DNA from 4 places in the Spirillospora sp. NPDC048911 genome. Region 2 is predicted to be linked to each of the others. Evidence: riboswitches for the same ligand, from Rfam matches in the RefSeq annotation. Region 2 holds a riboswitch; each other region holds the start of a gene.

Region 1 (7,270 bases), on a different contig from region 2:
CCGGTGCGGGTCGCGACGCTCGGCTACCTGCTGCGGCCGGCCGGCTGGCCGGAGCTGGCCGAGGCCGCCCGCGCCGAGCTGGAACGATCCGCGAGCGCCTCCGAGGGCGAGGCCGCCGAACGCAAGATCAACGCGCTCCGGGACGAGCTCGCGGCCGCCCGCGCGGCGCGTGCGTCCGAGACCGACAAGCTCCGCGGCGAGCTGCGCGACACCAAGGCGGAGGTCGCCGAGCTGCGCCGAAAGCTGCACGACGCCCGTCAGAAGGCCAGGGCCGCCGAGCAGCGCGCCGCGGAACTGGCCACCGAGACCGCGCGCGAGCTGACCACCGCCCGCGAGACCACCGCCGCCGCCGAGAAGGAGTTGCGCAAGCTGCGCGTCCGCCTCGACCAGGCCGAGACCGCCGCCGAGCACGCCCGCCGCGCCGCCCGCGAGGGCCGCAACGTCGAGGACGTGCGGCTGCGCATGCTGCTCGACACGCTGGTGGACGCGGCGCAGGGCGTCCGGCGCGAGCTGGCCCTCCCCACCATGATCGAACGCCCGGCGGACGCCGTCGCCGGGGTCGAGCCGGACAAGCTCGCCCACCGCAACCTGCCCGGCCGGGCCCTCTCCGACGACGACCCGCAGTTGCTCGACCGGCTGCTGACGCTGCCGCAGGTCCATCTGGTCGTGGACGGCTACAACGTCACCAAGACCGGCTACGGCGAGCTGCCGCTGGCCGACCAGCGCACCCGCCTGGTGTCCGGGCTCGGCGGCCTGGCCGCGCAGACCCGCGCCGAGGTCACCTGCGTCTTCGACGGGGCCGAGCTGGACGCGCCCGTGGCGATCGCCGCGCCGCGCGGCGTCCGCGTGCTGTTCAGCCATCCGGGCCAGACCGCCGACGAGCTCATCGGCGAGCTGGTCCGCGCCGAGCCCACCGGCCGCGCGGTGGTCGTGGTCTCCTCCGACCGCGAGGTGGCCGACGCCGCCCGCCGCGCCGGCGCCCGCCCCGCTGTGTCTACTTTGCTCCTCCGTCGCCTTTCGCGGCCCTGACCCCTCGCCTTCGGTTTGCTTCACGACCCGTCAGCGCGCTCGCGTGCGGGGTCGATGCTCGCGGTCACGGTTTTGTCACACCCTCCGCGTACCGTCCGTCACAACCGAGGTAGAGAGACCTAGGTACGGAGGACGACATGCTGGTCGAGTGCGACGGCTGCCAGGTGCGCGGCGCGGGCTGCGGCGACTGCGTGGTCACGACACTGCTGGCGGCGCCGGCCCAGCCCGGCGGCGGCGACGATGTGGTGGATCTCGACGTGGACGAGCGGCGCGCGCTGCAGGTGCTGGCCGATCTCGACATGGTGCCGCCGCTGCGGCTCGCACCAGGTCACGAACGCGCTTCGTGATCGTTCGATCACCGGGCGCGGTAATTGTCACTCGGGCTTGACGAATACTGACGTTTCGGTTGTGACTGCTGTGGCCCCTCGCTAATGTCTCCCGCGAATAGCGGACGAGAGGGGCAATTCCGACCGTGGCCAGTGATCGCAGCTCCCGGCGGCTGATGGCGTCAGCATGCCTCGCCGTGACGACCTCCATGGCGCTGCCCGTGGCTCTGCCCGCGTCGACGGCGCACGCCGACCCCAAGCCGACGGCGAGCCAGGTTCAGAAGAAGCTGAACAAGCTCAACGAGGACGTCGACAAGCTGGTCGAGAAGTACAACCAGGTGACCGAGGACCTCAAGCGCGCCAAGAAGAAGCTCCGGGCGACGCAGAAGGCCAGCCAGGACGAGGAGCTCGCCTTCGCGACGCTCCGCACCAAGGTCGCCCAGATGGCCGCCACCGCGTACAAGAACGGCGAGACCGGCGACGTCGCGGGCTTCATCGGCAGCGGCGACCCGCAGGCCGTCCTCGACCAGGCGGCGGTCTTCTCCCACCTGTCGCGCAACCGCAACTCCGAGCTGGGCCAGTTCCTGGCCGCCGCGCAGCGGGTGCGCCGCGAGAAGGCCCAGGCCCAGAACGCCTACGACGAGGTCGCGGCCAAGGCCAAGGAGCTGAAGAACCAGAAGGCCACCGTCGACAAGTCGATCAAGCAGCAGCAGAAGCTGCTGAAGAAGCTCGGCGTCAAGAGCGACAAGCCCGGCAGCGGCGGCGGCGGTACCGGCGGCACCTACAAGGGCCCGGCGAGCGGTTCGGCCCGCACCGCGCTGAACTTCGCCTACAGCAAGCTCGGCACGCCCTACCTGTACGGCGGCACCGGCCCCCGCTACGACTGCTCCGGCCTGACCATGCGCGCCTGGGAGGCCGCCGGGGTCAGCATCACCCGAACCACCAACTCGCAGTACGCGGCCACCAAGCGGGTCGCCAAGAGCGACCTGCAGCCCGGCGACCTCGTGTTCTTCAGCAGCCTCGGCCACGTCGGCCTGTACGTGGGCAACGGCCAGATGATCCACTCCCCGCGCACCGGCAAGAGCGTCGAGGTCGTGAGCATCTCGTCCGGCTACTACGCGTCGAACTTCTACGGGGCCGGGCGCCCCTGACGGAGCCAGTGAGCCACGCCACACCACGAGCGGACCAGGCCTGACCTGGTCCGTTCTGTTTTGCTGGGGATTTGCTTTCGCATGACCTTTTGATACTTTGTGGCGACCTGCGACGCCCACCATGCGTCGCAGCGCCCCCGACGCCCCCGGGCGTCACGGGAGGCGGGCACCCTCCAGGTGCCGCCTCTCCGCGCGACACCTTCCAGGTGCCGCCGCCGGTGCGACGCCTTCCACGCGCCGCACCCGGTCTCCACGGAGACCGGCCGGCCCACCCGTACCGTGCGCACGCTCCGCGGCTCGAACGAGCTTGGCGTGCATGGCGCCAGCGAGCGCGACACGGCGGTTCTCCCCCGGGCCCGGCCGACGAGCGAACGCCCATCCGAGGCCGCTCATTTCACAACACATCAGCGCCGCGCTTTCGCACGCGGGACAAAGGGTCCCGCGCACAGGGCCCCATCGCGCCCCCCAGGATCGCCGCGGCAGCGCCGAGTCCGCCATCGCGCGGAGCCGGGGACCCACATCTCGGCGGCCGGCCCTTCCTTGGACCTGCCTCCGAACGGGGTGAATCGGCGCGCCCTCCTCTCGAACAGGGCGCACCGTAGGGCCACTTCCACGCCCGAACCCGTCAGCTAACCCGGTAGGCGTCTGGAAGAAGGAGATCCCCCTGTCCAGCAACGCTGTCAACTGCACGACCCGTCGTGCCCGCGTCGCCGGTGGCCTTGTGATCGCCACCGCGGTCGTCACGCCCCTCGTGGCGGCGGGCCCGGCTCCCTCCGCCGAGGCGGCCACCAAGGCCGTTCCCGTGGCGAAGGTGGTCAAGCAGGCCAAGCAGAAGTCGTGGTCCCAGCGCCAGAAGACGGCGCAGAAGGCCCTCACGGCTGCCTACAAGAAGAAGGGCAAGCCGTACCGCTACGGCGCGGCGGGCCCGAACGCCTTCGACTGTTCCGGTCTGGTCCAGTGGTCCTACCGGAAGGCGGGCGTCAAACTCCCCCGCGTCACCACCGCCCAGTACCGCGCCGTGAAGAACAAGGTGTCCTGGAAGAAGCTCGCTCCGGGTGACCTCGTCTTCTTCCACGGCAAGGGCCACGTGGGCATCGTGACCAAGCGCCAGGGGAGCAAGGTGTGGATGATCCACGCCCCCAACTCCGGTAGCCACGTGAAGGTCGTCAAGCTCAACAGCTATCGCAAGAAGACCTTCTCGGGCGCCGTTCGCCCCTACTGATCGCTAGAAACGGACGCGGCCGTCCTCCACGGGCGGCCGCGTCCGCTCCCTCATCGAATCTCAGGCCGTCCCGCACGGCCACCGCCGAGTCCGCGCCACGCGGAGCCGGGGACCCGCCATCCCGCAGCCCCCACCCATCCACCCTTTCAACGGACGGGCTGCGCCCGGCAAGTCTCCCGCAGCCCCCACCCATCCACCCTTTCAACGGGCGGGCTGCGCCCGACATGTCCCTGGGGTGAATCGGCCTCTCGCAGGCCGTAGGGCAGCTTCCACGCCCGAACCCGTCAGCTAACCCGGTAGGCGGCATGGAAGCCAAGGAGAGCCCCCCGTGGCAGGCAAGCACCGCAAACCCAGCCCCGTCGCCGTCACCCTGCGGACGGCCGGCGGCCTCGTCGCCGGCGCGGCCGTGATCGGCACGGCCACCGTCACCGCCCAGGCCGCCGTCGGCGCGGCCCCCGCCGGGACCGACATGGCCAGGCCCCCGGCCGCCGCCGCGGCGGCCGAACGGCCGAGCAAGGCCCCCACCGCGCACAACGTGCCCGAGAAGCTCTCCGGTGCCGCGAGCAAGGCGAACACCGCCCCCAAGACCAAGGCCCCGGTGAAGACCGCGCCGAGGAAGCCCACCGCCGAGGCCGCCATCAAGCTGGCCAAGTCCCAGGTCGGCATCAGCGAGGACGGCAACGGCGAGACCAAGTTCCAGGACTGGTACATGGGCACTGCCCGCGCCAAAGAGACGCTGGCACGCGACGGCGGCGACCTGGAGGGCTACAACGACGCCCAGTGGTGCGACATGTTCGTCTCCTGGGTCGGCGAGCAGCTCGGCTTCAGCCAGGGCGTGGGCAGCGACGCCTGGACGGTGGAGCACGCCAAGTGGTTCGAGCAGCAGGACCGCTGGGGCGACAAGCCCGAGCCCGGCGCGATCGTCTTCTTCAACTGGGGCGGCTCCAAGAACGTCGACGACATCGAGCACGTCGGCATGGTGATCAAGGACAACGGCGACGGCACCGTCCAGACCGTGGAGGGCAACAGCTCCGACGCGGTCAGGCTCCAGGAACGTTCGGCCGACCAGATCGTGGGCTACGGCTACCCCGACTACGCGAAATGATCCGTCCGGCGCGCCCGCCGAGGCCGGGTCAATAGGATCGGCCGCATGGAAGACCAGCGGTCCGGCCCGCCGCCGAACGACCGCCCCGCCGAGCGTGGACTTGAACGGCCCGGTGATCCTCGTGGCGTGCGCCCGGCCAGCGCCGCCCACCCCGGCGAGCCGCCCAGCAAGACCCATGCCGAGGCACTCGGCGTGGTCGGTGGTTCCGGCGAGGCCGATAGTGAGCGGCTCGACGAGCTCGCTGCCGAGCGACCCAGTGAGCCCGCGGTCGAGCCGCCGCCTGACGAGCCGCCCAGCACGCTCGGTAGCAAGCCGCCCGGTGAGACCGGTGGGGGCGAGCGGCCCGGTGAGAGCGTCGGCGCACGGCCCGGCGAGCGCGGTGACGTGCCGCCCGGCGGGCTCGGTGGTTTGTCGCGGCGGCGGGGCTTTGCGCTGGTTGGGGTGGGGGTGGCTGCGTGCGCGCTTGTGGCTGTCGCTGGGTTCGCTACTACCGGGAACGATGGGGCTCCGCGGAAGGCCGCTGTGGCGGCTCCGGTTCCGGGTGTTCCGGACGTGGGGGCGGTCGAGACGGTGCTGGCCAACCGCGCCACCGCGGTACGCGAGCATGATCGCGCGCGGTTCCTCGCCACGATCGTCTCGGCGCCGGTCGCCTACCAGGCGGCGCAGGCCAAGGTCTTCGACAATCTGAGCAAGTTGCCGCTGGAGTCCTGGCAGGAGCGGTACGAGGCGATCGAGCCGGCGGGCATGTCCGGCGCGCCCGCCGTCCGGGTCAGCCTCCGGTACAAGCTGCGCGGCTTCGATCGCGGCGCGGTGGCCCGCACGCGTTATCTCTCGTTCGCCTCCCGGGCCGGTACCTGGGTGATCGTCGGTGATGCCGCGGGGCGGGGGCTGCGCGACGACGTCGACATCTGGGACGGCGGCCCGCTGACCGTGCGGCGTGGCCACAGCGGGCTCGTCATCGGCGACGCCCCCGGCCTCGACGGGATCGCCCGGCGCCTGGACGCCGCCGTGCCCGTCGTGACCGGGGTGGTCGGCTCCGACTGGCCCAGGCGCGCGGTCGCGCTCGTACCGGCCGATCCCGCGCTGGCGGCGGCCCTGGTCGGCGACGCCCAGAACCTCAAGGAGATCGCCGCGCTGGCCACGGTGGCCCCCTCGGCCGACGGCGGGCGCGGCGAGGACCGCGTCATCATCTCGCCGGGCACGTTCGGCCGCCTGAACGACCTCGGCCAGAGCGTCGTCCTCACCCACGAGCTCACGCATGTGGCCACCGGCGGCGCCCAGGACGGCCGTACGCCGCTCTGGCTCATCGAGGGCTTCGCCGACTATGTCGGCTACAGCGACACCAAGGTGAGCGTGCGGTCGGCCGCCCGTGAGCTGCGCCGGGAGATCACCGCGGGACGCACGCCCGCGGCTCTTCCCGGCCGCGCCGCGTTCGAGGGCACCTCACCGCGGCTCTCCCAGGCCTACCAGGAGGCGTGGCTGGCCTGCCGGATGATCGCCGGCCGCTACGGTGAAGCGGAGCTCGTCCGGCTCTACCGCGCGGCCGGGCGCCGGTCCGAATCGGCCGCCCTGCGCGAGGTGCTGGGCGTCACCCCTGCCCGCTTCACCGCCATGTGGCGTGAATACCTGCGCGAGGAGCTGCGTTGACCGAGCCGGAGAACCGCGCGAAGGGCGAAGCCGACGCGAGCGACCAGACCGAGGTTGGCGGCGAAACCAGCGCGACGGGCGCTAGCGGCCAAACCAGCGCAACTGACGCGAGTGGCCAGACCGAGGTTGGCGGCCAAACCAGCGCGACGGGCGCTAGTGGACAGACCGACGCGAGCGGCCAAGCCAACGCGACCGGCGCTAGCCGCCAAACCGACGCTGGCGGCCAAGACAACGCGACAGGCGCCAGCCGCCAGACCGACGCGAGCGGCCAAGCAGACTCGGGCGACGAGGCCCGTGCGGACGGGGCGGGGGGTATGCGGCGGCCTCGGGTTGCTGCTGCTATCGCCGCCGCCGTGCTCTTCGCGGCGGTCGGGGTGATCTTGGCCCTGACCACGCCGTGGCATCCGATTCCCGAGCAGGTGCCGGGCGGATCCGTCGCCGTTGATCCGGCTCTGGACTTCACGCCCGCGGAGATCGCCCGGTCGCGCGCCTTCGACTCCGCCCTCAATCCGCCCGCTTACGCCCGGCTCGTGCTGGTTCTGGCCTTGGTCCTCGTCCTCGGGCTCACTCCGCTGGGCTCCCGCCTGATCGCCTGGGCGACGGCGCGCGTCCGCCGGTGGCCGCTCCGGGTGATCGGGGCGGCCCTCGTCGTCACGACCGTGGTCCGGCTGGCGGGGCTGCCGTTCTCCATCCGGAGCGAGTGGGTGCTGCGCCGGTACGGGCTGTCCACGCAGAGCTGGCCGGAATGGCTGATCGACCAGGCGAAGTCGCTCGGCGTCACCTGGGTGAT
Region 2 (7,270 bases):
AGGCGGCCACGACGGTGTCGAACGCGGCGCGGCGGAGCGATCGGGCTTCGTCGTCGCCGGTGTGGGGGTCAAGGCCGAGTTCGGCTCGCTGCTCGTCCAGCACGGCACGGGTAAGGCGGGTACGCGACATCGGAATCGAGGCTATCGCGTGACGTTCGGTGGTCGTCCGACCACCTCACCCGCCACAATCGGGCTTCACCCGGTAAAAAGGACCGGTTGCCAACGCGGGGGCGAAGAGCAAGGTTCGGGGGGCCGGCCGGGACGAGGTCCCGGCGGGAGGACACGGAGGTTCGTTAGATGGCCGACGCGCTGCCCCTGCAGCCCGGTGATCCACGGCGTCTCGGCGATTACGAGATCACCGGCCGGCTTGGCGTGGGCGAACAGGGCGCCGTCTTCCTGGGCCGCAGCCCGGCGGGCGGCACCGTCGCGGTGAAGCTGCTGCACCTGCGGCTGAGCGGCGAGCCCGCCGCGCGGTCCCGGTTCGCCGGCGCCTTCGCCGCGGCCCAGCGGGTCAGCGGCTTCTGCACGGCCGCGATCATCGACGCCGATGTCGAGAGCGACCGCCCGTACGTGGTGAGCGAGTACGTCGCCGGCCCGTCCCTGCACCAGCTGGTCGCCGAGGAGGGCCCGCGCGGCGCCGCGGTGACCGAACGGCTGGCGGCCGGCATGGCGATCGCCCTCGCGGCGGCGCACCGCGCCGGCTCGGTGCACCACGACTTCAAGCCCGGCAACGTCCTGCTCGGCAAGGACGGGCCCCGGGTCACCGATCTCGGTGTCGCGCGGGCGCTGGAGGCGGTCACCGCCGCGCCGACCGGCCGCGTCACCGACGACCCCTCCTACAAGTCGCCGGAGCAGCTCCGCGGGGTGGGCATCGGCCCGGCCGCGGACATCTTCGCCTGGGGGGCCACGCTGCTGTTCGCGGTGACCGGCTCGGCCCCGTTCGGGGACGACTCCCAGTCCGAGGTGATGCAGCGCATCGTCTACGACGAGCCCGACCTCTCCGCGCTGCCCGCGTCCCTGCGCGACGTGGTGAGCGCCGCGCTGGCCAAGGAGCCGGAGGACCGGCCGTCCGCGGGCGAGGTTCTCGACCGCCTGCTCGGCGAGGAGGGGACGCTGGCCGATCGGCTGCCGGACCCGATGGTGACCGAGGGCCGCGCGCTCGCCGACGGCGGTTCGCCGGTCCCCGGCCTGGCGCCGCTCGGTGCTCCCGCGACGCGTCCCCAGCCCGCCATCTCGGTGCGGCCGCCGATCTCCGTTCCGGTCACCGTGCGAAATGAGATGGAGGTCACAAGACCTGAGTCCGCGTCCCGCGACCGGCACGCCGCCCGCAGCGAGCGGACGCCCCCTCGTCCGGTGGAGAGCACGCGGACCGACGAGGCCACCCAGGCCATGCCCGCACTCCCGGCCCTTCCCACGGCCGGCCCGGCCGGACCGCCGCCGCCTCCTCCGGCGTCCGGCCCGGCTCCCGCCGAGCCCTCGGGACGGACGCCGCATCTCATCCCCGGCATGGACACCGGCGCCCAGCAGCTTCCGGAGGGCTACCACCGGCAGCACACGCAGGTGCTTGCGGCTCCGCCGGTCTCCCAGGGGTCCCGGCTGCCGCGGTTGCCGTGGATGCCGAAGCTCCGGCGTCCCGACAACCATGTGCTCGGTGTCGCGGCGTCCCTGACCATCGGCGTCCTGGTCGGCATCGCGATCATCGCGCTGGTCCTGTGGCCCCAGCTGAACGGCGGTTCCGACGACGATCAGCCGCAGGCCCGGCCGGCGAACGACGACCGCCCGGTGTCGACGATCCCCGCCGTCTTCGCGGGCACGTGGAAGGGCACCGCCGTCAACTCCAAGAGCTCGGCCACGTTCCCGATCCAGGTGACGTTCCAGGCGGGGGGCAAGGTCGCGCAGGCGCGGCTCAACAACTGCGTCGGCACGCTCGCCCTGACCAGCGGCACCACGCAGCGGCTGGAGATGTCGCTGACCGTGGCCAAGCCCTGCACGAGCGGCAACGTGCGGGTGGTGCGCCAGTCCGACGGCACGCTGCAGTACGTGTGGATGCACGCGCCGAACGCCCAGCCGGGCTATCAGGGCAAGCTCAGGAAGAGCTGATCAAGATCGAGATCAGCTGATCAGCCCAAGAGGAGCCGATCGAGAAGAGCCGATCTCGTCCGTACCCGACCCGGCTCGACCGAATTGTCTGTTCTAGCTGCAGATATCGCCAGAGATCCAATAAGGTACCCCTCTGTCGGTTCCCCCTGGATCATGGTCGCCCCGCCCGGGCCCCCGCTCGTGGCCGCGACAGAAGGAGTCCCTCGTGCGGGCTGTCCCCCGAAGGCTGCTGATCACCGGCTCGATCGTGTCCTGCGTCGGCGCCGCCGCCGCGTTCCCCGTGCTCGCCGCCGACCCCGACCCCGCGGCCCTCGTTCAGGTCACCGCCGCCGAAGGCACGCCGATCCCCGGCAAGTACATCGTCACGCTGAAGGACGGCGCCTCGACGGCCGCCGCCGCGCAGCAGGTGAAGGCCTCCTCGGTCGAACGCTTCGACGGCGTGCTCAACGGCTTCGCGGCCAAGCTCGACGCCTCCCAGCTGGACAAGCTCCGCCGGGACAGCCGCGTCGCCGCGATCGAGCAGGACCAGATCGTGAAGGTCGCCGGCGGCACGCAACGTTCGCCCCTCCCCTGGGGGCTCGACCGCATCGACCAGCGCAAGCTGCCGCTCTCCAAGTCGTACACCTACAGCTCCATGGGCCGCGGTGTGAACGCCTACGTCATCGACACCGGCATCGACGTGAAGCACCCGCAGTTCCAGGGCCGCGCCTCGATCGTCTGGAAGGCCGCCCAGTACGCCGACGGCGCCGACTGCAACGGTCACGGCACCCACGTGGCGGGCATCATCGGCTCCCAGCGATACGGCGTGGCCAAGCAGGTCAAGCTCCGCGCCCTCCGCGTCCTCGGCTGCGACGGCACCGGCCCGATGTCGAACGTGGTCGCCGCCGTCCGCTGGCTCCGTACGAACGCGGCGAAGCCCGCCGTGGCCAACATCTCCGTCGGCGGGCCCAAGTCGGCGGCGCTCAACACCGCCGTCGCCGCACTCTCCAAGTCCGGTGTCTTCGTCGCCGTCGCGGCCGGCAACGACAACAAGCCGGCCTGCAACACCTCGCCCGCGGGCGCCGCCGGGGTCGTGACCGTGGGCGCGAGCGGCCCGCGCGACGGCCGGGCGGGCTTCTCCAACTACGGCAAGTGCGTGGACATCCATGCCCCGGGTGTGGGAGTGCCCTCCACCTTCCCGAACAACGGGCGCGAGGTCCTCGACGGCACCTCGATGGCTTCCCCGCACGTGGCCGGCGTGGCCGTTCTCTACCTCACCAGCCACCGCAAGGCGAACTTCGCGGCGGTCGAAAAGTGGCTGAAGACCAACGCCGTCTCTGGACGCCTCAAGGGTCTTCCCACTGGCACTCCCAACAAGCTTCTGTTCAAGGCGAAGCTGTGAACCTGGTCCCGTAGGATGGCCCGGCTCCCACGTGGCGGTCTGCAGGCGGGACCGGCAGGCGCCACACCCCCGCCAGGGGTTTAATCTTGGCGAGGTTCCTTACAGTTCATTGGCATCCGGTCGGTGACGCGCCTCGGCTCGACGAGCGAGCCGGCCGGACCCGCCGAATCCCGCGACATGCCACGCGGGAACCGGGGACCCACATGTCGGACGCTCCAGGCTCGTCCCTGGGCGGACCCGACCGGGGTGAATCCGGATCCGCATCCAGCGGACCCGATAGGGCTGACTCCCGGCCCGAACCCGTCAGCTAACCCGGCAGGCGATCGAGGAGAGGAGATACGTGGACAGCCCCACGTCGACTCGCTGGCGCCGCGCACGGCTGGCCCTCGTGGCCGTCGCCGGCGTCGTGCCACTCGTGGCGGGCGCCACGGTCACCGGCCCGTCGGCGCAGGCCGACCCCGGCGACACCGGCCGCGTGACCAAGCTGAACAAACAGATCGAGAAGCTGGACAAGGCGTACGGCGGCGACCTGGCCAAGCTCAAGGACACCCAGCACGAGGTCAAGGAGGCCCTGCAGAAGGCCAAGGACCTCAAGCAGGATCTGGTCGTGGCGCGCGGGCTGGTCGCGCAGATCGCCGCCACCCAGTACATGACGGGCGGCGCCGACCCCTCCGTGGCCGTGCTGGCCAGCGACGACCCGTCCACGTACCTCAACAACGCCTCCCTGGTCAGCCACGTGGCCCAGAACCAGGCAGCCAAGGTCCAGCAGATCCAGCAACTGGTCACCCAGCAGGAGAAGGCCCGCATCGAGGCGCAGGGCAAGATCAAGCAGCTGGAGAAGCAGATCAGGGACCTGGTCAAGGAGAAGGCCCGGGTCAAGGAGCTCCTGAAGAAGTACAAGCCCGAGTCGCCCAGCTCCGGGATGAACGGGGTCACCCCCCGCATGAAGAAGGTCCACGACATCCTGGACACCGAGTTCGGCCCCTACCCGACCATCGGCTGCGTCCGTTCCACCGGCGACCCGCAGGACCACGGCACGGGCCACGCCTGCGACTTCATGGTCACCACCGGCGGCCGGATGGCCGGCGGCAGCGCCCAGACCCTGGGCGACCGCACCGCCGCGTACGCCATCGCCAACGCGAGCAAGCTCGGCGTCAAGTACGTGATCTGGCGCCAGCGCATCTACGACATGCGCAGCCCTGGCTGGAACTCGATGAGCGACCGAGGCGGCGTGACCGCCAACCACTACGACCACGTGCACATCTCGGTCTTCTAGACAGTGGTGCCGGGGGCCAGAAGGCCGCCCGGCACCACCCTCACGCTGGTCGACGCCTAGTCGTCGTCGCCCCAGCCGTCGTGGTCGCCCCAGCCACCGTGGTGCCAGTTGCCGTCGTGCCAGTTGCCGTCGTGCCAGTTGCCGTTGTTCCAGTCGTGCTTCTTGGGCCAGTACTTGTCGCCGTGCCAGTACTTCTTGTGGTGCTTGTAGACCGGCTCGCCGTTGAAGTACCCGCCGTAGCAGACGTAGTCGTCGCCGACGGGCATCACCGAGCCGCCCTTGTGGACGCAGTCCCAGTCAGAGACGCCGTTCCGGGCGTTCGCGGTCCCGGCCCCGGCCAGCACGGCGCTCGCCGCGACAGCGCAGGCGGCCACCGGCATGAGGAGACGTTTCACAACACACTCCAATCACACTATGTGAGTGAGTAACTACTAAACGTCACACTTCATGCCCTGATCGAGCCACGAGAAACCGCCCTTTTGCTGATACCACCAAAAAATACGCGTGCGCCCGGCCACTGACGTGGCCGGGCGCACGCGTGGGTGATGTGGGTGGGTTAGTCGGCGTAGCTGGGGAGGGTGCGTTCGTGGGCTTCGCGTAGTTCGGCTAGGGGGACGGAGAACAGCTCCTGTGCGTCCGCCTGGGAGATGGTGAGGGCGTCGCCGCCGGTGACGCCGATCTGGGTGACCGGGACGCCGGCCTGCTCGCAGAGGACCGCCAGGCGGGCTTCGCCGCCGGGGCGGATCGCCACGACGGCGCGGGCGACGGACTCGCTGAACAGGGACACGAAGGGGTCGCCCGGCAGCGTGATCTGGGCGCCCAGGCCGCCGCGCAGGCAGGACTCGACGAGGGTCTGGGACAGGCCGCCGTCGGAGAGGTCGTGCGAGGCCGTCAGGAGGCCCTCGCGGGCGGCATTGACCAGGACGGAGGCCAGCGCGGCCTCGGCCTTCAGGTCGACCAGGGGCGGCAGGCCGCCCAGGTGGTCGTAGACCACGTGGGCCCATTCGGAGCCGCCGAACTCCTCGCGGGTCTCGCCGAGGAGGGCGATGGTGTTGCCCTCGGAGGTGAACGACATGTTCACCCTGCGGCGGACGTCGTCGTGGACGCCCAGGACGCCGATGACCGGGGTCGGGTTGATCGGGGTGGTGCCGGTCTGGTTGTAGAACGACACGTTGCCGCCGGTGACCGGGACGCCCAGGTACTGGCAGGCGTCGGCCAGGCCCTCGACCGCGCGGGCGAACTGCCACATGACGCCGGGGTCTTCGGGGGACCCGAAGTTGAGGCAGTTGGTGACCGCCAGGGGGCGGGCGCCGGTGGACGCGACGTTGCGGTAGGCCTCGGAGAGTGCGAGCTGGGCGCCGGAATAGGGGTCGAGGCGGGTGTATCGGCCGTTGCCGTCGAGGGACAGGGCGATGCCCAGACCGCTCTCGTCGTCGATGCGGACGACGCCCGCGTCCTCTGGCATGGCCAGGACGGTGTTGCCCAGGACGTACCGGTCGTACTGCGAGGTCACCCAGGTCTTGCTGGCGAGGTTGGGCGATCCCGCGAGCCACAGGACGGTGTTGCGCAGGTCGTCGGCGTTGGCCGGACGGGTCAGGCGGCCGGGCGTGTCGGCCTGGAGCGAGCCGAGGTCGGCGGGCGGCGCGTACGGCCGCTCGTAGACCGGCCCCTCGTCGGCGGCGGTGCCCGGCGGGATGTCGACGATCGTCTCGCCGCGCCAGGTCATCACCAGGCGGCCGGTGTCGGTGACCGCGCCGATCACGGTGGCGGGGATCTCCCACCGGCCGCAGATCTCCATGAACCGGTCGACCTTGTCGGGCGACACGACCGCCATCATGCGCTCCTGCGACTCGCTCATGAGGATCTCCTCGGGGAGCAGCGTCGCGTCGCGCAGCGGGACGGTGTCGAGCTCGACGTGCATGCCGCCGGTGCCGGCCGCGGCGAGCTCGGTGGTGGCGCAGGAGACGCCCGCGGCGCCGAGGTCCTGGATGCCGACCACGAGGTCCTCGCGGAACAGCTCCAGGCAGCACTCGATCAGGAGCTTCTCCATGAACGGGTCGCCGACCTGGACCGAGGGCCGCTTGGCCTGCGACTCCTCGTCGAACGTCGCGGAGGCGAGCACGGAGGCGCCGCCGATGCCGTCGGGGCCGGTGCCGGCACCGAACAGGATCACCCGGTTGCCCGGGCCGGGCGCGATGGCGCGCTTGATCTCGTCGTGCTTGAGCACGCCCACGCACAGGGCGTTGACGAGGGGGTTCTGCGCGTAGCAGGCGTCGAAGACGGTCTCGCCGCCGATGTTGGGCAGGCCGAGCGAGTTGCCGTAGCCGCCGACGCCCGCCACCACGCCGGGCAGCACCCGGTGGGTGTCGGCCGCGTCGGCCGGGCCGAAGCGCAGCGAGTCCATGACGGCGACCGGCCGGGCGCCCATCGACATGATGTCGCGGACGATGCCGCCGACGCCGGTGGCCGCGCCCTGGTAGGGCTCGACGTAGGACGGGTGGTTGTGCGACTCG
Region 3 (7,270 bases), 1.0 Mb from region 2:
TAAGTCCGGTTGCTCCGGACCCGGCAACCCAACGCGTACAGATCGAGGCCTACCCGTGCCTGTGCAGCGGACGGCTGCATCCCCGCGGTCATCACCACGGACGAGGGAGGACGGAGTGGAACAGGCCACACTCGCACGTCGTGGCACCGACGATCTGCGACTTAACGAGGAGGAGATCAAGCTGCTCGCGCAGATCGCCAGCGGTGTCACAGCCGATGTGGCGGCACGCAAGCTCGAGCTGAGCGCACGGACGTTGAGGCGGCGTCTGCGCACGATCTGTGATCGGCTCGAAGTCAACACCCCTATCGAGGCCGTGGTGTGGGCGGCCCGAAGGCAACTCATCTGAGCAGTCCGGAAGCGAGAGAAGAACTCCGTCCGTCCCCGCAGCGGCGACGCTGGCGCTCTGACAGGTAGGTCCCTGCAGGCGGCGTCGCCGCGGACGAGGTTCGACTGACAGCGGCGGCCACGGGGGGACGCCGCGCTCCGGCCCCGCTCACCCACGCTCTTCTCGTCCGCGCCTAGGCGCGGACGCGCCCTTAACGTTGCCCACGCAAGTCAAGGCACATGCAGCAGCGCCAGCACGCCCGTCGTCGAGCGCACACGAGGCGTGGCGCCTTCCTTAAGCCTGCCCGTCGCCTGCCACGCGCCTATCCCTACAGCTCGTATTCAGTTGCTGGGCACGTCACGTCCGTGCATCTGCGGTCGACCCGCACCAACGTCGGCCGACTCCGCATGCATCTCGGCCGGACGTTCACTGCCGCCCCACGTTCGTGAGACCGCCATGTGCGCATCGCCGCCGATGTTCGCAAGAACCCCTTGTCGGCAACGCCCACGACGCGGCGCAAGCCGCGCGTCAATGATGCCGCCACGTCCACCGCGCCCGCATGCGTCAATTGACGCAAGTTCTGGAAGCCACCTCACATTGACGCCACACCAAGGTCGCCAGCGCCTTCACGTCCGCCATACATGCATGCCAACCAAAGATTGACACTCAGCCGTGGGCGCACCGCTCGCGCTGGGCTCCGTAAGCCAATGCCTGTGCCGCAGGCAATGCTGCACGGGACAACGCTCGCGTGGCACGGCGCCGCTTGCGCGACAGCGCAACACTTGCGCAGGGCGCTGCGTGCGTGGGCCATCGCTTGTGCTGCAGGGCGCCACTTGCGTCAGGCAATGATTGCGGGTGAGGCAGCGCTCGCGCCGCACAATGCTCACGTGGAGCAACCATCGCGCGAGTAGGCAACGCTCGCGCGGTGGATTGACGCTCGTGTGTGGCGCTGTTTCAGCGTGGCGCCGCATGCTCATGCCGTGGAACAGCGTTGCGCCTCAGCGCAATGCTTCCGTGGAGGAACGCTTGCGGGGGCGTCGCTTGGGGTGGGTCAGGCTACTCGGACTGCGCCGGCGAAGGGGCGGCCTGCCAGGGGGGCGATTTTGACCACGTCGCCGGTCTGGGGGGCATGGAGCATCTTGCCGTCGCCTACGTACATGCCCATGTGGTGCAGGTCGCCGTAGAAGAAGACCAGGTCGCCTGGCTGGAGGTCGTTGCGGGAGATGTGCGTGCCCGCGTTCCACTGGCTGCCGGTGTAGTGGGGGAGGCTGATGCCCACCTGCTTGTACGCCCACATGGTGAGGCCGGAGCAGTCGAAGGTGGTGGGGCCGGCGGCGCCCCAGACGTAGGGGCGGCCGATCTTGCTCATGGCGTAGCGGAGGGCCTGGGCGGCCTTGCCGGTGCCTACGACGGGGAGCTTCGAGAGCTCGGAGGGGTCCTTCTTGACCAGGCGGCCGCGGACCTTCTCGTAGAGAGAGGTGACCTTCTTGCGCTGGCTTTCGAGTTGGGAGCGGAGTTGGGAGACCTGCTTGGCGCGTTGTTCGGCGGCCTTGCGGGCGCGCTGTGCGGCCTGCATGGCCTGCATCAGGCCCTGGACGCGCGTCCCGTCCTGGGTGGCGAAGTAGTGGAGCGTCGCGGCCTGGTCCAGCAGGCGCTGGGGATCCTGGGAGGCGACGAAGGAGACCGTGGGGTCGGCGCCGCCCTGCATGTAGCTGGTGGCGGCCAGGCTGCCGACCTTCTCGCGGACGCCCTCGAGTGACTTCTCCTGGCGCTTGGCGTTGTCGGTGGCGACCTTCGCGGCGCGCTGGGACTGCTGGAGTTTCACCTTGAGGCCGTTGTACTGCTCGGTCAGCTGTTCGAGCTGGTCGGCGAGTTTGTGCGCCTGGCTCCTGAGCTCCTTGGTGGACGGCTCCGGGTCGGCGTGCGCCGGGACCGCGGGAACGGCGACGAGCGCACCGGCTAGGGTCACCGCCCCGACACGGAATCGAGCGCTCCGCGAAAGGCGGGCGATGCGCGAAAAGGATGCAGGGCGCAATGGCTCCACTAATTCTCCTCTCCTCGTCCGCCTACCGAGTTAGCTGACGGGTTCGGGCCGGAGCAGCCCTTCCGCGGTGCGGGTGCGGATTCACCCCAGTCGGTGCCGGTTCGGGGGTGAACCCCCGAACCCACCGAAAGTGGGTCCCCGGCTCCTCGGAACGCTGGTTTGCGGCCCATGGACTCGGCGGTTCGGCCACCGAGACGCGGTGGCCGATGTCAGCGCAGGAGACTAACGGAGTCGGCCTTCGATGCCAACCGAAACATGCGAAATCGCGAGCGCACCTTCCGTCATCACCCGTGCCAGTGTGCTCTACGTCACCTTCGAGGCAGGGGTGTGGTCTCTTTTATCTAGTCACCCACGTTCGCTACCCAGAGTTAGGAGGAATCCACTACATGTAAAGGCCGCGCGTTCGATAATGTCGCCTGTTTGTGGAAGTAGTGATCCGGCGAGCCCGAACCGCCGATGTGCAGGAGATCCGTCGGCTGGTCGACATGTTCTCTGGGTCGGGGCGGCGTCTGCTGAGGAAGACCACGGTCACCCTGTATGAGGACGTGCAGGAGTTCTGGGTCGCGGAGGACCGCCAGGGGGAGCCGCGCATCGTGGGATGCGGTGCGCTGCACGTGATGTGGGAAGACCTGGCTGAAGTGCGTTCGGTCGCGGTGGAGAAGGGACACGGCGGGCGGGGCATCGGGCACCGCATCGTCAGCAAGCTTCTGGAGACCGCGCGGGAACTGGGCGTGGAGAGGGTGTTCTGTCTTACCTTCGAGGTGGACTTCTTCGCGCGCCACGGGTTCCAGCCGATCCTGGGCACCCCGGTCTCTCCCGAGGTGTACGAGGAACTCCTCCGTTCGTACGACGATGGCGTGGCCGAGTTCCTGGACCTTGACCGGGTCAAGCCGAATACGTTGGGAAATACCCGGATGTTGCTTCGCCTGGAGGACTGACCGATGAGTGAATCCCCCCATCGCGGGCGGCCGCCGTACCCGCAGTCGGGCGCTGGACAGCACTGGCAGGGCGGCCAGGCCCCGTCCCAGCAGCACTGGCAGGGTGGTCAGCCCCCGTCCCAGCAGCAGTGGCAGCCGGCGGGCGGCTCCCAGCAGCCGTACTACGACGACACGGCGGAGGCCGCCGAACTGCCGCTGGCGCCGATCATGCGCCGCGCCGGCGCGCGCCTCATCGACTACGTCCTGGTGGCGGTCTTCGGCTTCGCCCTCGTGCTGCCGATCACGCTGGGCGTGATCGGCCTCGATACGCCCGGCGACAAGGCCAACACCGAGGGCGGCATCTGGAACTGGCCGATCTTCTTCACGCTTTTCACGGTCCTGTCGGTGCTGCCCTTCATTTACGAGGCGGTCCAGCTGGTGATGTCGGGGCGGACCCTCGGCAAGCGCGTTCTCGGGCTGGGAGTGGTCCAGGTACGGCCCGCGGGCGAGGCGCTTACGACATACCAAGCGGTTTGGCGAGCGGCCATCAACAACGTCGCGTACCAGATCGGCGTCTTCGTCTTTCTGGCGCTCGCGGTCATGATCTGGGACTACTTCGCCTACGGCATGCTGCTCGTCTGGGCCGGCACCCTGATGGCCTACCTGTGGGCGATCTGGGACCAGCCGTTGCGCCAGTCCCTGCATGACCGCATGGCGGGCACACTCGTCATCGACGAGCGCGGCCAGTACGCGGAATACGACCAGACCGCCGAGTTCGAGGCCTGACGGCGCAGAACGGTGTCCACGTCCGAATCCTCTCCGCCGGATCCCGCGGCACCGGAGACGGCGGATGGCGCCACAGCGTCGCCCTCAGAGCCGTCTGAGGGCACGCCGCGGGACGCTGTGCCCCCAAGGCCTTCAAGGGCCGGACGCGTCGTTTCAGGGCGCCTCCTAGCTGAATACGCGCCCAGGCCCGGTTCGGTTCAATATCCGGCCGGCAGAGCCGGGGACCTTTCGGGCGTTCCTCCGAAGGTCGCGGCGGCCGGTATTGGCGCGGCGGTTTCCCGCGAACGGGCCGCGTCCGTTCCTTCTGGAACGCCTACTGGCAAGGGGCTAACGCCTACTGGCACGGGGCTGGAGCTTGCCGAGCCGGGCCAGAGATTGTTGGCTCGCATCGTCGACACCCTCGTGGTGGGGCTGCCGGTCGCGATGGTCGTTCGGGAGGCTTTGCCCGGGCAGGAGGCGGAGGTCGTCTTGCCGCCCGCCGTCGCCGGCGTCCTCTTTCTTTATGAGTGGCTTCAGCTCGCCGCGTGGGGACGCACGATCGGCAAGCGCTTCGCGGGCATCCAGGTCGTACGAATGAATTCCGGCAAACCGGGCGTGTGGCGAACGTTCCAGCGGTCGGTGGCGTACTCGGCCCCGATCGCGTTGCGCCCGGTGGCGATCCTTGGCGTTCTCGCGGGGCTCTTCTGGGTGGTCAACGCGGCGGCGATGTACGAGGGCGGACAGCGCCAGGCGCTGCATGACCGTCTTGCCGGGACGCTCGTGGTCAAGCGCGCGAAGGGCGCGCGGTCCGGTCGCTGACGTCGACTGGTATGGCGGCACCGTGACGGTGTGACGGTATTGATGAACTTTCCGCTGATATAGGTATGTCGCAGTGGCGCGGCCGCCACGCACACCTGTGCGGATGGCAACGGATTTCGTCGAGCTCGCCAGTAACGGAATCTATCCACATCGTGGTGGACCGGTCCTGATCACCTGTGCGTGACGGCCGGCGGGGTTCATTCGGTCCGGGACGGGGCCGGTTAGTACCGTTACGTGGGGGTTAAACGATGGCCCCGGGATCGGTGTTGCCGTGCCCGTTAAGGTGGCGCCGGGAGTATTTCTCTCCCGGTTGCGCCCTCGCGGGAAAGCCGGTCGTGTGAGAATGCAAGATCGATGGCCCAGGTCAGGGTGCCGACGGTGACCCCCGTCACGCCGAAATCATCCCGACGACCCGTGCCCGGACAATTCATGCGTCGGCGGTCCGGCGCCGCGGGTGTCAGCCACTGCCTATCAGGCGGATGGCTGATTCGGTGACCATGATTACGATGAGTTACCGGCAGGGAAGGAAACTTCATCGCGAGTGTTGAATTGTCATCGGTCGACTTCGCGGTATATCTTTGTCAACCGAATGCACTTTGCTCAAGCTGAAAGGTCTGTCCCCATGGCACAGAAGGTTCAGGTGCTTCTCGTCGACGACCTCGACGGTGGCGAGGCGGACGAGACCGTGGCGTTCTCGCTCGACGGCGCCTCCTACGAGATCGATCTCAGTGGCGCCAACGCAAAGAAGCTGCGGGATTCTCTGCAGCCGTTCGTGGAGAAGTCGCGTAAGGCCGGCACCGTCCGTCGTCGCCGTCCTCGCGGTGCGTCCAGTCGCGAACGGAGTGCCGACATCCGCGCCTGGGCCAAGCAGCGCGGCATCAAGGTCAACGAGCGTGGCCGTATCCCGCAGAACGTGGTCGAGCAGTACGAAGCGGCTCACTGAAAACCCTCGCTTCGGCGGCCCGCCCCGATCCCGGGGCGGGCCGTTCGCTTGTGGCGTAGCGTTCGGTGGGTTGCGCCGTCCGCGATGAGGTAGACAGCCCTCATTCGGCAAATCCGCGCCTGTGCGGCACGAACGACCCCCGTTGCCGTGAACGACCTGCTGAAAAGCCCCGTTCGCTTGCGGCGTAGCGGGAACATGACGCACCGGTGAGGTAGTTGGATGAGGATGAACAGCGCTTAGCTGGGGAACGTCTCCTGGTGGGAGTGCACCGGGTTGGCCTCCTCGGGGCGGGCTAGCATGCGGAAGGACAGGTCCGGACGTTCCGGACTCTGCCCAACCGCTCTGTGAGGAGCGACGAGATGTTCGAGAGGTTTACCGACCGCGCGCGGCGGGTTGTCGTTCTGGCTCAAGAAGAAGCCAGGATGCTCAACCACAACTACATCGGCACCGAGCACATCCTCCTGGGTCTGATCCACGAGGGTGAGGGTGTCGCTGCCAAGGCTTTGGAGAGCCTGGGAATCAGCCTCGAGGCGGTGCGCCAGCAGGTCGAAGAGATCATCGGCCAGGGTCAGCAGGCGCCGTCGGGCCACATCCCGTTCACTCCGCGTGCCAAGAAGGTCCTTGAGCTGTCACTGCGCGAGGCGCTGCAGCTGGGCCACAACTACATCGGCACTGAGCACATCCTGCTGGGGTTGATCCGTGAGGGCGAGGGCGTCGCCGCCCAGGTCCTGGTCAAGCTCGGGGCCGACCTCAACCGGGTTCGCCAGCAGGTCATCCAGTTGCTGCACGGCTACCAGGGCAAGGAACCGGCCGCCTCCGGCGGGCCGACCGAGTCGGCGCCGTCGACCTCCCTTGTGCTGGACCAGTTCGGCCGCAACCTCACCCAGGCCGCACGTGAGGGCAAGCTGGACCCGGTCATCGGCCGGGACAAGGAGATCGAGCGGGTCATGCAGGTGCTGTCCCGCCGCACCAAGAACAACCCCGTCCTGGTCGGCGAGCCGGGCGTCGGCAAGACCGCCGTCGTCGAGGGGCTCGCGCAGAAGATCGTCAAGGGCGAGGTGCCCGAGACGCTCAAGGACAAGCAGCTCTACACGCTCGACCTGGGCGCGCTGGTCGCCGGTTCCCGCTACCGCGGTGACTTCGAGGAACGCCTGAAGAAGGTCCTCAAGGAGATCCGCACCCGCGGCGACATCATCCTGTTCATCGACGAGCTCCACACGCTCGTCGGGGCGGGCGCCGCCGAGGGCGCGATCGACGCCGCCAGCATCCTCAAGCCGATGCTGGCCCGCGGCGAGCTGCAGACCATCGGCGCGACCACGCTGGACGAGTACCGCAAGCACCTGGAGAAGGACGCCGCGCTCGAGCGCCGCTTCCAGCCGATCCAGGTCGCCGAGCCGTCGCTCAGCCACACCATCGAGATCCTCAAGGGCCTGCGCGACCGGTACGAGGCGCACCAC
Region 4 (7,270 bases), on a different contig from region 2:
GGGACGTTGCCCACGTTCCGCATCGAGCCCTGAACCGCCGGCGGCAGGTGCACGGTGCTGAGGTAGTGGGGGCGGACGAGCAGCAGGAGGTCTTCGCCCAGCTCCTGGACGAACCGGTCGGGGGCGATGGGCGGGTCGAGGTCGCGGACGGCGCGGCCGTCCGGATTCGAGCGGAACGTCGGCGCGTACAGCACGACCTTGCGCCCGTCGTCGTCCAGGCCGAGCCGGTCGCGCAGCTTGGCGAGCTCGGTGGCGAGTTCGGGGTCGTCCTGCGCCTTGGTGACGAGCGGGTCGTTGCGCGGGTACCCGACGGGCAGGAGCTCTGAGGACACGCCCAGTCCTCTGACGAGGGTGTCGACGTCGTGCTGCGAACGCACCAGAAAGCAGTCGTAGCGCTTCACCATGCGCTGGAGTCGTTCCCGTTGGGCGAGCGTGCCGCTCTTGATGCTGGGCTGGTCGAAGCCCATGGTTTTCAGGGCCGACCCGTGCCAGGTCTGGATGTAGGTGGTCTGCGGGCGTTTCCGGATGCCGTCCGGGAAGCCCTGGTTGTCGACCCAGTACTCGGCCCTGGCGAGTGCAAGGAAATAGCTCCACGAGCCACGCTTGACGAGCGTCGCGTCAGAGGGAAAGCCGCACGTGGACGACTCGTACGACCACACGGCGCGGACGGGGATGCCGGACCGGCGCAGCTCGCGGTAGATGTACTTGGGGTTGTCGGAGTACTGCTTGCCCAGGTGGCTCTCGAAGACCACGGTCCCGGTCCGCACCGGCAGCTTGCTGAGCACGCGGTTGAAGACGGCGATCTTGGACTTGCGGGCGGTGAGCGTACGCAGAACGGATCGTTCGATCCTGCGCACGTGCGCCCAGGCGCCGCGTCCGGCGGAGGTGGCCGCGGCCCGGTGGACCACCGCCATGGTCGCCCGCGTCAGCCTGCCGGAACCTTCCAGCTTGAACGCCAGATGGCCAGAATCCGTGACGTACGAGCGCATTCCGTCGGCGGCGAGCCGGGTCAGGCGCGGCCGTACGGGCAGGACGACCCCGTCGAACGTCTCGCCGTCGCCTTCGCCCTCGTTTCTTCCCTGGTTGATCCCTTCGCCGGGCCGGGTCATGATCTCCTCGCCGTCGACGTCGAGACGGAACCGCACGTCCCAGACGGGATCGGCGAACCCGAACGGGCGCAGCGTCCGCGCCGGATCGAAGTCGGCCTGCCAGCGGAGGCGGGCGCCGTCGTGGACCACGGCGGCGGGGACGCGGCGCACGCGGGTCGGGCGGCGGCGGTCGTTGAGTTCGAGGGTGCCGGTGAGTTCGGCCCTGGCGGAGATGCGGTCCAGCACGTTCAGGACGTGGCCTTCGAGGTGCGCGTGGTCGCCTCGCATGGCCAGGCTCGTGACGGTGTTGGCGGGCGACAGCTCGCGGAGCGGGCGCTGATGGAGGCCGAGCCCGGTGACGTCGAGAACGCTGCGGGCCAGGGCACTGTCGGCGCGCCGCGTCCCCCAGAAGACGCGGCCGTCCTGCTCCCGCAGCTCGTTGCGCAGCTCCGGCCGCCTGCGCCGCCCGTACTCCGCCGCGGCGAGCGCGCCGGGCAGGTCACGTTCGCGGAGCAGGAACGCGGCGATCGCGGGGACCGGATTGGCCTCGGTGAAGACCCGGGGGTCCAGCTCCGCGAGGTAGGCGGCCGCCAGCTCCAGGAAGCCCGCGCGGTAGACGGGGTCGCGGTCGCGCAGCTCGCGCAGGTAGAGGAGCAGGTCGTGGTTGACGAACTTGGCGTCCTTGACGCGCTTCAGGTCGTACGCCCCGCGCAGCCGGAACGTCGCGTCGATCCGGCGGTGGATCTCCAGGCGGTCGGAGAAATTGGCCAGCTCGGCGCGCCGGTTGGAGATCGACGGTGCTGTGGTGGCTGTCGCTGTGGTGGCTGTCGCTGTGGTGGTCGTCGTTGTTGTCGTGGTCGTCGCCGTTTTCGGCTCGACGAACCAGTTGTAGACGCGGTGCGGGATGAGGGCGGTCCTGCCGGCGGCGAGGTACGCCTCGGCGGAGAACAGCAGGTCCTCGTAGTGGAGGCGCTCGACGAAGCGCAGGCCGTGCTCTTCGAGGAAGTCGCGGCGGTAGGCCTTGTTGGTGGCCAGGGTGTCGTAGAGGAGATCGGGCTTGTCACTGAGAGATCCGAAGACCGCTCGGCGGGTGTAGAGCCACGGATACCAACTGCGCTCCTTGAAGGAGTTGGCACCGAGGAGGACGCGCATGCAGAGGCCGGACACCAGGTCGGCCCCCGTCTCCTCCGCCGTGGCGATGAGATTGAGGCAGGCGTGCCGGTCGAGGAGATCGTCGCTGTCCAGGTACATCACGTACCGGCCGCGTGCCTGCTCCGTCCCGGCGTTGCGCGGACGACCGCAGCCACCCGAGTTCTCGGGGAGGCGGACGGACCGGACCCGGTCCGGGTGCTCGGCCGCCAGCCGGTCGGCCACCTCTCCGGTCCCGTCCGTGCTGGCGTCGTCGACCACCACCGCCTCGACCCCGCCGAGCGACTGGCCCAGCACGGAGCCGACGGCGCGCGGCAGCCGCGCGGCGTCGTTGTATCCGATCACGACGACACTGACATCCGGCCGTCCCGGCATGGATGCTCCCCCGTTCCGTCCCATGTGCCGTGTTCCTTTCCAGAAACCTCGGACATGGAGCTAAGTGGGGGCAAAGCGTCTGAATGATTCGCATTACCCCGAGGTCGCGTGAAATGCCGGAAGGCGCCCGGCCGGAGCCGGACGCCTTCAGGGCAGGGAGTTGGGGGCCGTAGGGGGCGGGGGCCCGCGTCAGAGGTGGGGGTGCGTCAGCCGTTCTTTCCGGCTTCCCTCTTGTAGTCGGCGTAGTCGGGGTAGCCGTAGCCGACGACGGACGACTTCGGCCGGACCTTCGCGACCACGGAGCTGCTGATGTTGCCCTCGACCGTGGAGATGGTGCCGTCGCCGTTGTCCTTGACGACCATGCCGACGTGGTCGATGCCCTGGATGCCGCCGGCCGAGCCGTTCTGCCAGTCGAAGAAGACGAGGGCTCCCGGCTTGGCCACCTGGCCCCACCGCTTGCTCTTCTGGAGCCACGCGGCGTGCCGGACGGTGTAGGCGTCCCAGCCCATGCCCTTGACGCCGGTCTGCGCGCCGACCCAGGACACGAACATGTTGCACCAGGCAGCGCCGTTGTACTCGGCGATGTCGCCCCCGTCACGCCTGGCGGTGAGCTTGGCCTCGTTGGTCTTGACGTACCAGTCGTGGAACTTGGTCTGGCCCTTCGGGCCTTCCGTGATGCCGACCTGCTTCATGGCCACCTGGATCGCCTGGGCCGAGCTGACGGCGTGGGCGGCGGTGACCTTCTCGGCCCGCTCGCCCCTGCCGGTGTTCTCGGCCTTCTTGGCGGCCGTGGCCTTCCTGGCCGCCTTGAGGGCCTGAGCGGAGCCGGCCGCGTGGGCGTCGGCGCGGGTCTCGGCGGTGGCGTCATTGCCGAAGGGGTTGATGACGGCGAGCCCGAGGGCGCCGATCATGACGGCGCTGAGGGCGACGCCGACGGCGGTGGCCGGGTCGTCGGACGCCGGCTTCACGATGGTGCGAACGTTGCGAACGAGCATGAAAGAGAACTCCCTGACTCCCATGTCGCCTACCGGGTTAGCTGACGGATTCGGGCATGGAAGAGCCCTACGGCGCCCGCGGTGGAACGCCGATTCACCCCTGGAGAGTGGGTCCCCGGCTCCGCATCCGATGGAGGGGGATGCGGACTCGGCCTGGGGCACCGCCGATGCGGCACCCGGCTATTCGGATGGATCTCGCGATCTCGGAACGAGGGGGCGGAACACACGGCCCGCGAGATTGGACAGAAGGTATCAAACCCTCACGAAATGGCAAATCCCTACCAAGGATTCCCCTACGAAGGTACAGAGAAGCCCAACAGGCGGAGCCTTCCGGACATTCCCGAACGCCCATCTCGTGGTCAAGTCGGCTGTCAGGAACGTCCCACCGTGATGCTCCTCACACGGGCCGCGGCGCCGGCGCCGTTCGATCCGGGCCGACCGCACCGCTGATGCCCCAGGTCATGGGAGGCTTGACCCATGATCGAAGGATGCGGACGGTGAAGCGCACCGTCACCCGGCTGGCCGACGGCCGCGAACTGATCTACTTCGACCGGCGGGACGACGCCGACCGGAGCGCCGTCGACCAGCGGCCGCTGCCCGGCCGCGCCGCGGCGTCGGAGCTCCGGCACGACCCGCTGCTCGACGAATGGGTGGCCGTCGCCGCGCACCGCCAGACCCGGACGTTCCTGCCCTCGGCGGACGACTGCCCCCTCTGTCCCTCCGCGCCGGGGCGGCCGACCGAGATCCCGGCGCCGGACTACGAGGTCGCGGTCTTCGAGAACCGCTTCCCCTCGTACGGCGACGGCACGTCCGGCGGGCGCTGCGAAGTGGTGTGCTTCACGTCCGAGCACGGCAGATCGTTCGCCGAGCTGCCGCCCGAGCAGGTGCAGACCGTGATCGAGGCGTGGGCCGACCGCACCGCCGAGTTGTCGACGTTCCCCGGCGTCGAGCAGGTCTTCTGCTTCGAGAACCGCGGCGAGGCGATCGGCGTCACCCTGCACCACCCGCACGGGCAGATCTACGGCTACCCGTTCGTGCCCCCGCGCACCCGGCGCATGCTGGACGTCGCGCGCCGCCACCCCGGCGATCTCTTCGCGGAGGTGCTGGCGGCCGAACGCGAGGAGGGCGTGCGCGTCGTCACGGCCAACGACCTCTGGACGGCGTTCGTGCCCAAGGCGGCGCGGTACCCGTACGAGGTGCACGTCTATCCGCACCGCCGCGTGCCCGACCTGCCCGCCCTCGACAGCGCCGAGCGCGAGGCCCTCGGCGCGCTCTACCTCGACGTGCTGGGACGGCTCGACCGGCTCTTCGGCTTCCCGCTGCCCTACGTCTCGGCGTGGCACCAGGCCCCCGTCCGTGCGGACCGCGACCTGGCGTGGCTGCACCTGGAGCTCTTCTCGATCCAGCGCGCACCCGGCAAGCTCAAATTTCTGGCGGGTTCTGAGTCGGCCATGGGCGCATTCGTGAACGACGTATCCCCGGAAGACGCGGCCCGCAGCCTTCGCGAAGCCTGAACCCATAGCCTCCGCGAAGCCTGAATCCAGACCACTTCCCAATATTGGACCGCGACACGGTACAAGCACGTTCTCTAGCGTTCATAAGGCGCCCCTCCCGACCCTTAGGAGACCGTCATGGACGCCCGCCTGGCCGAAGACATGGCCCGGATGCCCGAACTGCTAGAGAACGTGCGGGCCCGTGCCGCCGCCCTCCTTTCCGGGCTGAACGACCGTCCCGCCGCGGTTCCCCCTGCCCCGGCCAAGCCGCTTCCCCTCCCACCCGCCGGAATCGGCCTGGACGATGCCCTGGCCGACTTCGCCGAACGCTGGGAACCCGGCTTCTCAGGCAGCGCAGGCCCCCGATACCTCGGCTTCGTCACCGGAGGCGCGACCCCGGCATCCGTAGCCGGAGACTGGCTGACCAGCGTTCTCGACCAGAACGCAGCCCCCGGCCTGGACTCATCCGCACCCGACCTGGAACGGGAGACGATCGCTTGGCTTCGCGAGCTTTTCGGCATCGGCGATGAGCACACCGGCTCGTTCGTCTCAGGCGCGACGATGTCGAACACCGTGGGTCTGGCCTTGGCACGCGAATGGCTAGGCGAACAACAAGGCATCTCAATCGCTGACGCAGGCGTCGGTGCCCTAGCAAACGTGACGGTGCTCTCCGGAACACCGCACTCAAGCATCTACAAGGCCCTTTCCATCCTTGGCATGGGCCGCGACCGCCTCCGCACCATCCCGACCCTCCCTGGCCGCGAAGCCGTAGACGTGGACGCCCTAGCCTCCGCCCTGGCCGACCTACCTGGCCCCGCCATAGTCGTCGCGAACGCAGGCACGGTGAACACGGTCGACTTCGACGATCTGGAAGCCATCGCCGCCCTCCGCGAGCGCCACCCGTTCTGGCTCCACGTCGACGCCGCGTTCGGCGCGTTCGCCGCCCTCTCCCCCGGCCACGCGCATCTCGTCGCCGGCCTCACCCTCGCCGACTCGATCTGCGTGGACCTGCACAAGTGGCTGAACGTCCCGTACGACTCGGCGATCCAGCTCACCCGGCGCCAGGACCTCCAGGTGCGTGTCTTCCAGAACGCGGCCGCCTACCTGGGCCTCCCCACGTCCACCCCGGACTTCGTGCACCTGACCCCGGAGAACTCCAGGCGCCTGCGCGCCCTCCCGGCCTGGTTCACGCTCCGCGCATACGGCCGCGAGGGCCACCGTTCGATCGTCGAACGCAACATCGCCCAGGCCGAGCTCCTGGGCGAGGCGATATCCGCATCATCCTCCTGGCGCCTGCTCGCCCCCGTCCACCTGAACGTGGCGTGCTTCACCCTCGCGGACGACCCCACCCCCGCGGCCATCAACAAGATCACCCAGGACCTGGCCGCCGCCGGCACGACGTTCCTGACCCCCACCGTCTACGCAGGAACCCCGGCCCTCCGCGCCGCGTTCAGCAACTGGCGCACCACCGACGCCGACGTGGAACGGATCGCGAAGGAGCTCGATGCGGGAAACCGTCACCTACCTGGAAATGACCAGCCCTGACGACCTCGACCCGGCCAACGAAATCCCCACCGTCACCCTGGCGCCCGCCACTCCCGAGATTCACCGAGCCCTCAACATCAGGATCGGCGAAAAGTACCTCTGGGAAAGCGTCACCTTCACAGAAGCCCAATGGGCGGAATATCTGACCGACCCCAACACACAAACATGGGTCATCAGGTTCGACCAGCAGAACGCAGGCCTAGCCCGCTACGCCATCACCCCACCCGAAGTGGAGATAACCACATTCGGCCTGGCCCCAGAGTTCGTAGGCCGAGGCATAGGCGCCTACGCCCTCACCCTGACTCTCCAGAAAGCCTGGGAACTCTCCACCACCCGCGTGTGGCTGCACACGTCCACACTCGACCACCCGAACGCGTTGCCGAACTACCAGAAGCGAGGCCTGCGCCCCTTCCGCGTCAGCGCGAAGCCCGATAAAGATCCCGGGTCAGCCGAGTAACCCGCTCACTCGCGGCCTTGAAAGAACTCCCCGCCGGCTGCAGCGTCAGGACCACGAAGATCTTCTGACCGACGATCCCCGTGGTATGCAACACGGGCCGCCCAAGCCCGAGATCAGGCCCGACCACCGGCCGGAACGTCCCTTCCCGGCACCGCACGGCGGGCACGT

What was found. A riboswitch is a leader RNA that binds a small molecule or an ion and turns the genes downstream of it on or off. The one in region 2 is predicted to bind cyclic di-AMP.
Region 1: another riboswitch for cyclic di-AMP. It lies ahead of ACGFNU_RS12050 (CHAP domain-containing protein); the one in region 2 lies ahead of ACGFNU_RS01475 (coiled-coil domain-containing protein).
Region 3: another riboswitch for cyclic di-AMP. It lies ahead of ACGFNU_RS06220 (NlpC/P60 family protein); the one in region 2 lies ahead of ACGFNU_RS01475 (coiled-coil domain-containing protein).
Region 4: another riboswitch for cyclic di-AMP. It lies ahead of ACGFNU_RS43930 (CHAP domain-containing protein); the one in region 2 lies ahead of ACGFNU_RS01475 (coiled-coil domain-containing protein).

What each region holds. Positions count from the first base shown of each region.
Region 1 covers NZ_JBICUD010000002.1:1,024,639-1,031,908, reverse strand. Annotated here, with positions in the region: gene ACGFNU_RS12070 (NYN domain-containing protein) at 1-1,029, shown strand, start outside; gene ACGFNU_RS12065 (hypothetical protein) at 1,167-1,376, shown strand; gene ACGFNU_RS12060 (NlpC/P60 family protein) at 1,553-2,506, shown strand; cyclic di-AMP (ydaO/yuaA leader) riboswitch at 2,980-3,166, shown strand; gene ACGFNU_RS12055 (C40 family peptidase) at 3,228-3,728, shown strand; cyclic di-AMP (ydaO/yuaA leader) riboswitch at 3,905-4,046, shown strand; gene ACGFNU_RS12050 (CHAP domain-containing protein) at 4,057-4,833, shown strand; gene ACGFNU_RS12045 (hypothetical protein) at 4,879-6,480, shown strand; gene ACGFNU_RS12040 (M48 family metallopeptidase) at 6,834-7,270, shown strand, end outside.
Region 2 covers NZ_JBICUD010000001.1:310,688-317,957, forward strand. Annotated here, with positions in the region: gene ACGFNU_RS01460 (sterol carrier family protein) at 1-130, opposite strand, end outside; gene ACGFNU_RS01465 (serine/threonine protein kinase) at 298-2,100, shown strand; gene ACGFNU_RS01470 (S8 family peptidase) at 2,306-3,481, shown strand; cyclic di-AMP (ydaO/yuaA leader) riboswitch at 3,633-3,819, shown strand; gene ACGFNU_RS01475 (coiled-coil domain-containing protein) at 3,822-4,757, shown strand; gene ACGFNU_RS01480 (hypothetical protein) at 4,814-5,152, opposite strand; gene purL (phosphoribosylformylglycinamidine synthase subunit PurL) at 5,314-7,270, opposite strand, start outside.
Region 3 covers NZ_JBICUD010000001.1:1,357,792-1,365,061, forward strand. Annotated here, with positions in the region: gene ACGFNU_RS06215 (LuxR family transcriptional regulator) at 116-346, shown strand; gene ACGFNU_RS06220 (NlpC/P60 family protein) at 1,377-2,294, opposite strand; cyclic di-AMP (ydaO/yuaA leader) riboswitch at 2,373-2,559, opposite strand; gene ACGFNU_RS06225 (amino-acid N-acetyltransferase) at 2,792-3,307, shown strand; gene ACGFNU_RS06230 (RDD family protein) at 3,311-4,072, shown strand; gene ACGFNU_RS06235 (RDD family protein) at 4,421-4,870, shown strand; gene ACGFNU_RS06240 (Lsr2 family protein) at 5,493-5,813, shown strand; gene ACGFNU_RS06245 (ATP-dependent Clp protease ATP-binding subunit) at 6,173-7,270, shown strand, end outside.
Region 4 covers NZ_JBICUD010000013.1:157,535-164,804, forward strand. Annotated here, with positions in the region: gene ACGFNU_RS43925 (CDP-glycerol glycerophosphotransferase family protein) at 1-2,612, opposite strand, end outside; gene ACGFNU_RS43930 (CHAP domain-containing protein) at 2,819-3,607, opposite strand; cyclic di-AMP (ydaO/yuaA leader) riboswitch at 3,620-3,771, opposite strand; gene galT (galactose-1-phosphate uridylyltransferase) at 4,105-5,121, shown strand; gene ACGFNU_RS43940 (pyridoxal phosphate-dependent decarboxylase family protein) at 5,239-6,645, shown strand; gene ACGFNU_RS43945 (GNAT family N-acetyltransferase) at 6,605-7,102, shown strand; gene ACGFNU_RS43950 (hypothetical protein) at 7,062-7,270, opposite strand, start outside.